One region of the Pseudomonas sp. S11P7 genome, then DNA from elsewhere that is predicted to be linked to it. Evidence: predicted binding sites of a transcription regulator. Region 1 holds the regulator's gene; each other region holds the start of a gene.
What was found. Region 1 encodes FliA, which starts transcription of late flagellar genes. Its sites were predicted from a motif close to CTAAAGTTTNNNNNNNNNNNGCCGNTAA; they were not measured.
Positions count from the first base shown of each region.

Region 2: a site for FliA is predicted at 1,232-1,259, ahead of M0746_RS01850 (methyl-accepting chemotaxis protein). Genes of this name have one in related genera too.
Region 3: a site for FliA is predicted at 1,463-1,490, ahead of M0746_RS24935 (methyl-accepting chemotaxis protein). Genes of this name have one in related genera too.
Region 4: a site for FliA is predicted at 1,534-1,561, ahead of motA (flagellar motor stator protein MotA). Genes of this name have one in related genera too.

Region 1 covers NZ_JALPKS020000002.1:3,837,086-3,839,286, forward strand. Annotated here, with positions in the region: gene M0746_RS17630 (protein phosphatase CheZ) at 1-288, opposite strand, end outside; gene M0746_RS17635 (chemotaxis response regulator CheY) at 307-678, opposite strand; gene fliA (RNA polymerase sigma factor FliA) at 846-1,586, opposite strand; gene fleN (flagellar synthesis regulator FleN) at 1,583-2,201, opposite strand, start outside.
Region 2 covers NZ_JALPKS020000002.1:374,527-376,727, forward strand. Annotated here, with positions in the region: gene M0746_RS01850 (methyl-accepting chemotaxis protein) at 1-1,195, opposite strand, end outside; gene M0746_RS01855 (M48 family metallopeptidase) at 1,461-2,201, shown strand, end outside.
Region 3 covers NZ_JALPKS020000002.1:5,461,676-5,463,876, forward strand. Annotated here, with positions in the region: gene M0746_RS24935 (methyl-accepting chemotaxis protein) at 1-1,347, opposite strand, end outside; gene M0746_RS24940 (sigma-70 family RNA polymerase sigma factor) at 1,659-2,159, shown strand; gene M0746_RS24945 (FecR domain-containing protein) at 2,159-2,201, shown strand, end outside.
Region 4 covers NZ_JALPKS020000002.1:5,019,324-5,021,524, forward strand. Annotated here, with positions in the region: gene motB (flagellar motor protein MotB) at 1-610, opposite strand, end outside; gene motA (flagellar motor stator protein MotA) at 614-1,465, opposite strand; gene M0746_RS23095 (HDOD domain-containing protein) at 1,632-2,201, shown strand, end outside.

The sequences.
Region 1 (2,201 bases):
CGTCAGCTTGACCACATAGCCCAGGCGTTCGGTGGCGTCGGTGATTTGCGACACTTCCTCGGCCTGCGGCATGTGCGGATCGATCTGGAAATTGACGATCGCACTGTGCAGTTCACGCGTGAGCTTGCCCACTTCCTGATACAGGCCACGGTCACGGGTCTGATTGAGCTCATGGATCAGTTGCACCGCGTCGCCGAACCTGCCTTTTTCGAGGCTTTCGACCAGTTCGACCGCGTGTTTTTTCAGGGTCGATTCAAAATCGCCCTGTGAAGATTCGTTATGCTCCATAGCTCCCCCGCGCGTTCATCAGCCGATGCGTTCGAAAATCTTCTCGATTTTGTCTTTCAACGCCTGAGCCGTGAAAGGTTTGACCACGTAGCCGTTCACACCGGCCTGAGCGGCTTCGATGATCTGCTCGCGCTTGGCTTCAGCGGTCACCATCAGCACCGGCAGGTGCTTGAGTTTTTCATCGGCGCGCACGTGGCGCAGCAGGTCGATACCGGTCATGCCCGGCATGTTCCAGTCCGTTACCAGAAAGTCGATGCTGCCGCTGTTGAGGACCGGAATGGCGGTTACGCCATCGTCGGCCTCGACGGTGTTGGTGAACCCAAGATCGCGCAGCAGGTTCTTGATGATCCGCCGCATCGTTGAGAAGTCATCAACGATGAGGATTTTCATGTCTTTGTTCAATTCGACCTCCAAGCAGTCTTAAACGCGCCCAGCACCTGGACGCGCCACTTCAATCAATTGGCGCAGCACTTAAAGTTTGTCTGGAGCACAACGGATCGAGACCGGCGCCGCTTACCACCGCACCAGCCTCGTTTCGCAGTGTCCCCACACTGCCTTCAGCGCGCTCGCCACTCCCCCAAACGCCCCCGCAAACGGGCCGCGCACTGGCTGTGTAACTGGCTGACCCGCGATTCACTGACGCCAAGGACTTCACCGATTTCCTTGAGGTTCAGCTCTTCGTCGTAGTACAGCGCCAACACCAGTCGCTCACGCTCCGGCAAATTGGCAATCGCGTCCGCCAGCGCCGTCTGGAAGCGTTCATCTTCCAGATCGCGTGACGGCTCCATATGAGCACTGGCGCCATCCTCGTGCAGCCCTTCGTGTTCGCCGTCCTGCAAGAGGTCGTCGAAACTGAACAGGCGGCTGCCCAAAGTGTCATTCAGAATCCCGTAATAATCGTCGAGACTCAATTGGAGTTCGGCCGCAACCTCGTGATCTTTAGCGTCACGGCCGGTTTTAGCTTCAATCGAGCGAATCGCGTCGCTGACCATCCGGGTATTGCGGTGAACCGAGCGTGGTGCCCAGTCCCCTTTGCGCACTTCATCGAGCATCGCGCCGCGGATTCGAATGCCCGCGTACGTTTCGAAACTGGCGCCCTTGCTGGCGTCGTATTTGGTCGACACTTCGAGCAGGCCGATCATCCCGGCCTGGATCAGGTCTTCGACCTGCACACTGGCCGGCAACCGTGCCAGCAAGTGATAGGCAATGCGCTTGACCAGTGGCGCGTAACGCTCGATCAATTCGTACTGCGCGTCACGCGCCGACTTCTTGTAAAGATTCATGCCACTGGCGGTCATATCACAGGCCCTGCGGTTTGCTGCACGAGACGCTCGACGAAAAACTCCAGATGGCCGCGCGGGTTGGCCGGCAACGGCCAGGTGTCGACCTTCTGCGCGATGGCCTTGAAGGCCAGAGCGCATTTGGAGCGTGGAAAGGCTTCGTAGACGGCGCGTTGTTTCTGCACGGCCTTGCGCACGCTTTCGTCATACGGGACGGCGCCGACGTATTGTAGGGCGACGTCAAGGAAACGGTCCGTGACCTTGGTCAACTTGGCGAACAGGTTACGGCCTTCCTGCGGGCTCTGCGCCATGTTGGCAAGGACGCGAAAGCGGTTCATGCCGTAATCGCGGTTGAGCAGTTTGATCAGTGCGTAGGCGTCGGTGATCGAGGTCGGCTCGTCACACACCACCAGCAACACTTCCTGCGCGGCGCGGACGAAACTGACCACCGAGTCACCAATGCCCGCAGCGGTGTCGATCACCAGCACGTCGAGATTGTCGCCGATGTCGCTGAACGCCTGAATCAGGCCGGCGTGCTGCGCCGGGCTCAGGTGGACCATGCTCTGCGTGCCGGACGCCGCCGGCACGATGCGAATCCCGCCCGGGCCCTGCAACAGCACGTCGCGCAATTCG
Region 2 (2,201 bases), 3.5 Mb from region 1:
CGATGTCATTGAGCATGGCGACCATTTGCTTGAGCGGCCGGGCAATGCCGTGACCGACCAGCCAGATCACCAGCAAGCCGAGGCCGGCGATCAGCAAACCGACCATGGCCATGCCGAAGGTGTCGGATTTGCGCTGGGCATCGAGGTCGGCCTGCAGCGCTTGCAGATCGGCCATCACCGCGTTGAGCGGCAGTTGCAGCATCAGCGTCCAGCGTGCGTCGGTCTGGCCGATGCCGAACGGCAGGTACAACTCGATCCGGCCCTTGTCCTTGTTAACGGAGTAAGTCACTTCGCCGCGCTTGAGGTTGGCCATGTTGGCGGACTGTTCGGCATCAAGAATGTCACTGACCTTCTCGCCGAATTTGCTCGGGTCCTTGGTATAAGCCACGATCCGGCCATTGCTGCCGACCAGGGCCATTTCCCCGGCACCGCTGTAGAGTTTCTGGTTGGCGCCCAGCAGCATTTCTTGAATGAAGTTCACCGACAGATCAGCGCCGACGATGCCCTGGAACACGCCGTTGAGCATGATCGGTTCGATAAACGAGGCAAGCATGACGACCTTGTCGCCAACCTTGTACGGCGCCGGGTCGATCACGCAGGATTTCTTGTTTTCCTTCGAGCACAGGTAGTACTCGCTGGCGCGTACACCGGTCGACAGGGTTTTCTGATCGTCGACGTCGACCAGTTTGTCGAGGCCGAGGGTGCCGTCCTCGTTGCGGAACCACCACGGCAGAAATCGCCCGTTGCTTGCGTCGATGCCGACCACGCTGGTGCCGACGTAGGCCGCGTCGTTGTGATCGAGGGCGTTCTTTTCCCAGCCGATGTAGGTGCCGAGAATTTTCGGGTTCTTTTCGACGTTCTCTTTGATCAGGCTGATCAGTTGCTCGCGGCTGACGCTCAGGCGCGGCTGGCCATCGACGCCCGGCGTGCCAAGCAAAGCGTTGGCGCGCACCAGGCCGCCGGCAATCAGCAGCGGTGCTTCGAGCTCGCGCTGGATCTGGCTGACCTGGGTTTGCGCCAGCGCGGTCAGGCGCTGCTCGATGACCTGCTCGAACTGGGCCTGGGTGCGTTGTTGCACCATTGTCTGAGTGCGCGCGCCGGCAAACAGCGCATACAGCACCAGCGCCGCGACCACGCTGAGGACGATGGCGCCGGCCAGGGCGGCGACGGAAAACTGGATCGACTTGAACTTCATGGGAGCTCCGCAGGCAAGAGAATATCTGCGAAAGTTTTATCGGCGGCGTCAGCGGGGCCATGAGTGGCGCCGGTCGGAATCGGCCGGAGATGTCGTAAATCGGCTGTTGCGCGACGCAGTGGCTGCGTGGCTGGCGGGCGCTGGGAATTTTTTCGCGACATTACGCTGCGGGAAATGTCTGAAAGTCACTTCAACCTATCCTTTGTATCTGGCATCCATACAATTACCCGCCTAGGATACGCACAGGTTTTCAGGGAGCTTTTCAATGAACAAGACATTGGTTGTTAGTGCACTGAGCGCAGCGCTGTTGCTGGCCGGTTGTCAGTCGGTCAACACCACCAGCGGCGGCGCCGTCGGGGTGGAGCGCAAGCAGTACATGTTCAGCATGCTGTCCTCGCAAGAGGTCGACCAGATGTATGCCCAGTCTTATCAGAAAACTGTTGGCGAGGCGTCCAGCAAAGGTGTGCTGGACAAGACCAGCCCCGAGGCCAAGCGAGTGCAGGCGATTGCCAACCGTTTGATCGCCCAGGCGCCGAATTTCCGTCCGGATGCGGCGCAGTGGCAGTGGGAGGTCAATCTGATCAAGAGCGACGAACTCAACGCCAACTGCGGTCCCGGCGGCAAGATCATTTTCTACACCGGGCTGATCGACAGCCTGAAACTCACCGACGATGAAATCGCTGCGGTCATGGGCCATGAAATCGCCCACGCCTTGCGCGAGCACGGTCGTGAAGCGATGTCCAAGGCCTATGGCGTGGAAATGGCCAAGCAGGGCGCCGGTGCGTTGTTCGGTCTCGGTCAGGACAGCCTGGCCCTGGCCGACACCGTGGCCAACTACGGCATGACCTTGCCCAACAGCCGCGCCAACGAAAACGAAGCCGACCTGATCGGTCTGGAACTGGCCGCCCGCGCCGGCTACAACCCGAATGCCGCAATCACCCTGTGGGACAAGATGAGCAAGGCTTCGGAAGGTTCGCCGCCGGAGTTCATGAGCACCCACCCGGCC
Region 3 (2,201 bases), 1.6 Mb from region 1:
GAGGGTTTCGATCTGCGTGCACGACAGGCTGATTTTCTGCGACAGCTCGGTCATCGCCTGAATCGTCTGCTCGACGACCTGACGTCCGTCGTCGGCCTGCTCGCTGGCGCCGCTGGCGTGTTGCGAAGCATCGGCAGCGTTGCGGGCGATCTCCTGGGTGGCGGCGCCCAGTTGGTTGATCGCCGCCGCGACGCTGTTGGTGCGCGCGCTTTGTTCGTCAGAGCCGACGATCGACGCGTTCGACGATGCCATGACTCGTTGCGACAAGTCGTGCACATGGCGGGTGGCCGAGGACACTTCGGATATCGACGCGTGAATGCGTTCAACGAACTGGTTGAAAGCACTGCCCAGTTCGCCGAACTCGTCTTTGCTTTCTACCGACAGACGACGAGTCAGATCGCCTTCGCCCTGAGCGATGTCCTGCATTGCACGGCCCATGGTGGTCAGCGGACGCATCAAGACGTTGATCAACAGGCTCAACAGCAACGCAATGGCGGCCACGGCGACGAACATAGCGATCAGCGCCGAGGTGCGGAATTGGCTGAGCGCTGCGTAGGCTTTGTCGTGATCGATCGACAGACCGATGTACCACTGCGCATTCGGCAGGTCGTTGACCGGGGTGAACGACAGAATCCGCTCCTCGCCGTTGAGCACGACGTTCTGGTTGCCCTTCTCGATGCGCACGCTGGCGTTCGGGTAGATGTCTTTCAGGTTTTTCATGACCTGATCCTTGTCCGGGCTGACGATCACCTGACCGTCAGCGCTGACCAGAAACGCATGGCCAAGGCCACCGAAGTCCACCGAGTTGATGATTTTGACCAGGGTTTCCAGGCTCAGGTCGCCACCGACCACGCCAAGCAGTTCACCATTCTTCTTCACCGGCATGGCGATGGTTACTACCAGCCCGCCAACCGCGGCCATGTACGGCGGAGTCAGCATGGTTTTATCCGCGGCCACCGCTTGCTTGTACCAGGGACGCTGACGCGGATCGTAGCCGTCCGGCATCTTCGCGTCCGGGCGTTGGGTGAACACACCGTTGGCCTGGCCAACATAGGTGAACTGGAAATTCGAGGTGAAAGCCGGTTGATCGACCAGCCCCGGCAGGTCGGCGTCCTTGCCCTGATGAGCGACGTTCTGCGCGAGGTTTTCCAGCACCAGAATCCGCCCGCTCATCCAGTTCTGCACGCTGCTGGCGGTCAGATCACCGGCCTGCTGAACGGAAGACTGAAGGTTCTGGCGAATGGTGCTCCGCTGCAGATAGTCGTTGTAGAGCGTGAACAGCGCGAACGCCAGGACCACGACGCCCGAGGCGGCCAGCAGAATTTTATGGCTGAACTTTAGATTCATTTCATGGGACTTCTTATGCCAAAAGTGGGGATGCGTTCCGGATGCAACATTCCATGTACAGCGCAGGCAGCGTTCTTCCGGCCGCTCTACTTTGGTGCACGCATGTCTCACCAGTCTGTCGGCACGCGTGGGAGAAATCTTAGGGTTGCGTAGGAAATGGATGGCGTTTCTGGCGGATTCCCGCCGAACGGCGGGCCAGAGCGGCTGACGGAAGATTTTTCCGCGCGTTGCGTGAGCAGCGGTTGCAAATTCTGCGACCCTTGAAGACAATGCGACTAATTATCATTTGTGACGTCCGGGCTGTCGCGTTCATGTCCTCCCCCGAGTTTGCGGTACAGACGCTTTATCGTTGTCATCACGGCTGGCTCAATACCTGGTTGCGCGCACGGCTGGGCAACGCAGCGGATGCGGCGGATCTGGCACAGGACACTTTCGTTCGTCTGCTGCAACGCAGCGAACGCCTCGAACTCAAGGCCCCTCGTGCATTCCTACGCACCATCGCCCGCGGCTTGGTGATCGATCATTGGCGCCGCGAAGAAATCGAGCGCGCCTACCTGGAAACCATCGCCCACTTACCCGAAGCCGAAACGCCAGGCAGCGAAGCCCGCGCGTTGATCATTGAACTGCTGGAAAGCATCGCGCGCATGCTTGAAGGGCTGAAACCGAAGGTGCGTCAGGCCTTTCTGCTGGCGCAGTGCGAAGGTCTGACCCACAAGCAGATCGCCGAGCAAATGGGGCTGTCGTTACGCTCGGTGGAACGCTACGTCGCCGAGGCGCTGTATCACTGTTACGTCTTGCGGTACGCGCACTGATGCCGCTGGACAATGCTGCACTTGGCCGCCGCGCCGAGCCGC
Region 4 (2,201 bases), 1.2 Mb from region 1:
CGTCGGTGTGGCCACTGATGCTGATCTTGTTCGGCACCGCTTTGATGGTGTCGGCCATGGCCAGCAGGATGTCTTCGAAGTACGGTTTCAGACGTGCGGAACCTGAGTCGAACATCGGCCGGTTCTCGGCATCCATGATCTGGATGCGCAAGCCGTTCGGCGTGATCTCGAAGAGGATCTGGTCCTTGAATTTCTGCAGCTGCGGGTTCTCGTCGACCTTGTTCTGCAGTTCTTGCAGCAACAGCTCCAGACGCTCCTTCTCGACCTGTTCGGCCATGCCTTCAACCTGGTCGGTGTCGACCGTGACCTTGTCGGGTTGCGGCTGCGACTTCACTTCCGGGTTGAGGGTATTTTCCGGCGCCGGGGTCGGCGTACCGCCGAGATCGATGATGTACGGCGTACCGCTTTCGGAGAAGCCGACCGGGTCCTTGAAGTAACCGGCGATGGCGATTTTCTGTTCCGGCGTCGCCGTGGACAGCAGCCACAACACCAGAAAGAACGCCATCATCGCCGTGGCGAAGTCGGCGAAGGCGATTTTCCACGCCCCACCGTGGTGCCCGCCGGCAATGCGCTTGACGCGCTTGACTATGATCGGCTGATTATTTTCCATGACTTAACGACCGCGAACCGCTTGTTCCAGCTCGGCGAAGCTCGGACGGTGCGCCGGGTACAGAACCTTACGACCGAACTCGACCGCCAGCGACGGCGGCATGCCGGACGCCGAAGCCACCAGCGAAGCCTTGATGGCTTCGTAGACGTTGAGTTCTTCCTTGGCATCGTGAGCCAGCGAGTGCGCCAGCGGGCCAAAGAAACCGTACGCCGCGAGAATACCGAAGAACGTACCGACCAGTGCCGCACCGACGTGCAGACCGATCGACGCCTGGTCGCCCTCGCCCAGCGAGGCCATGGTCACCACGATACCGAGTACCGCCGCGACGATACCGAAACCGGGCATACCGTCGGCAATGCCGTTGACCGCATGCGACGGGTGCTCTAGGTCTTCTTTGAGGCTGTACAGTTCCATGTCGAACAGGCCTTCGAGCTCGTGCGGAGCCATGTTGCCGGAGGACATGATGCGCAGGTAATCGCAGACGAACGCGGTCATGCGCTCATCCTTGAGTACCGCCGGGTACTTGGCGAAGATCGGGCTCGCCGCAGCGTCTTCGATGTCACCTTCAATAGCCATCATGCCTTCGCGGCGGCTCTTGTTGAGGATCTCGTAGATCAGCCCGAGCACTTCCAGATAGAAGGTGTGGGTGAAACGCGAACCGAACATGCTCAGGGATTTCTTGAGCACGTGCATGGTCATGTAACCGGGGTTGGCCTGCAGGAACGCACCCAATGCCGCACCGCCGATGATCATCACCTCGAAGGGCTGGATCAGAGCGGCAATCTTGCCGTGGGAGAGCACGTATCCGCCGAGCACGCTCGCGAATACGACGATGATGCCGATAATTTTAGCCATAGGTAGAAGGTACTTGTTTAAGTCGGGTTCAAGGTCATATTCGGAAGTTAAAAAATCTCTTCTTCTACTTATCGGCAAAACTGCGCCAGACTATAGCCAGTTCAGGCGAAAAGCCAATTTAGCCCATGCCGGGCGCGTCTACAGTCACTGAAGATCCCGTCCAGACATGGCTAATGAAACGAACGTCCCACACGCAAAACCGACCACCCTCGACGGCTGGGTCAAGCTGCTCGACAGCGTCCGGCTGCCCGTGCCGCAAGCGGCGCACGACAAAGTCTGCCGGGCGATCCGTGACAATCGCAGCTCGCTGCGCGACATCGCCGATCTGATGCAGGACAGCCCGGCGCTGGCCTTGAGCATCCTGCGTGAGGCGAATCGTCACACCCACGGCACGATGGCCACGCCGGCGGAAAATCTCGAGATTGCCATTAATCGTCTCGGCCTCGCCCGTACCGAAGAATTGCTCGCACGCCTGCCCGCCGAACCGCAGATGCAGATCCCCAAGGCCCTGCGCCAGCTGCAGCTGATCAGTCAGCACGCGACGCAACAGGCCAATGGTTTTTTCGCCAGTCGCCTGGCGCGGCTGTGGCAGGACATCCATTGGGGCAGCCTGCTGTTTCTGTCACCGCTGTGGCCGCTAGCGCTGACCTTTCCGCAACTGCTTGAGGAATGGGAGCTGCGGGTCATCCACAAACGCGAACCGGCGCACCTCGTCGAGAAGCAATTGTTTGGCGTG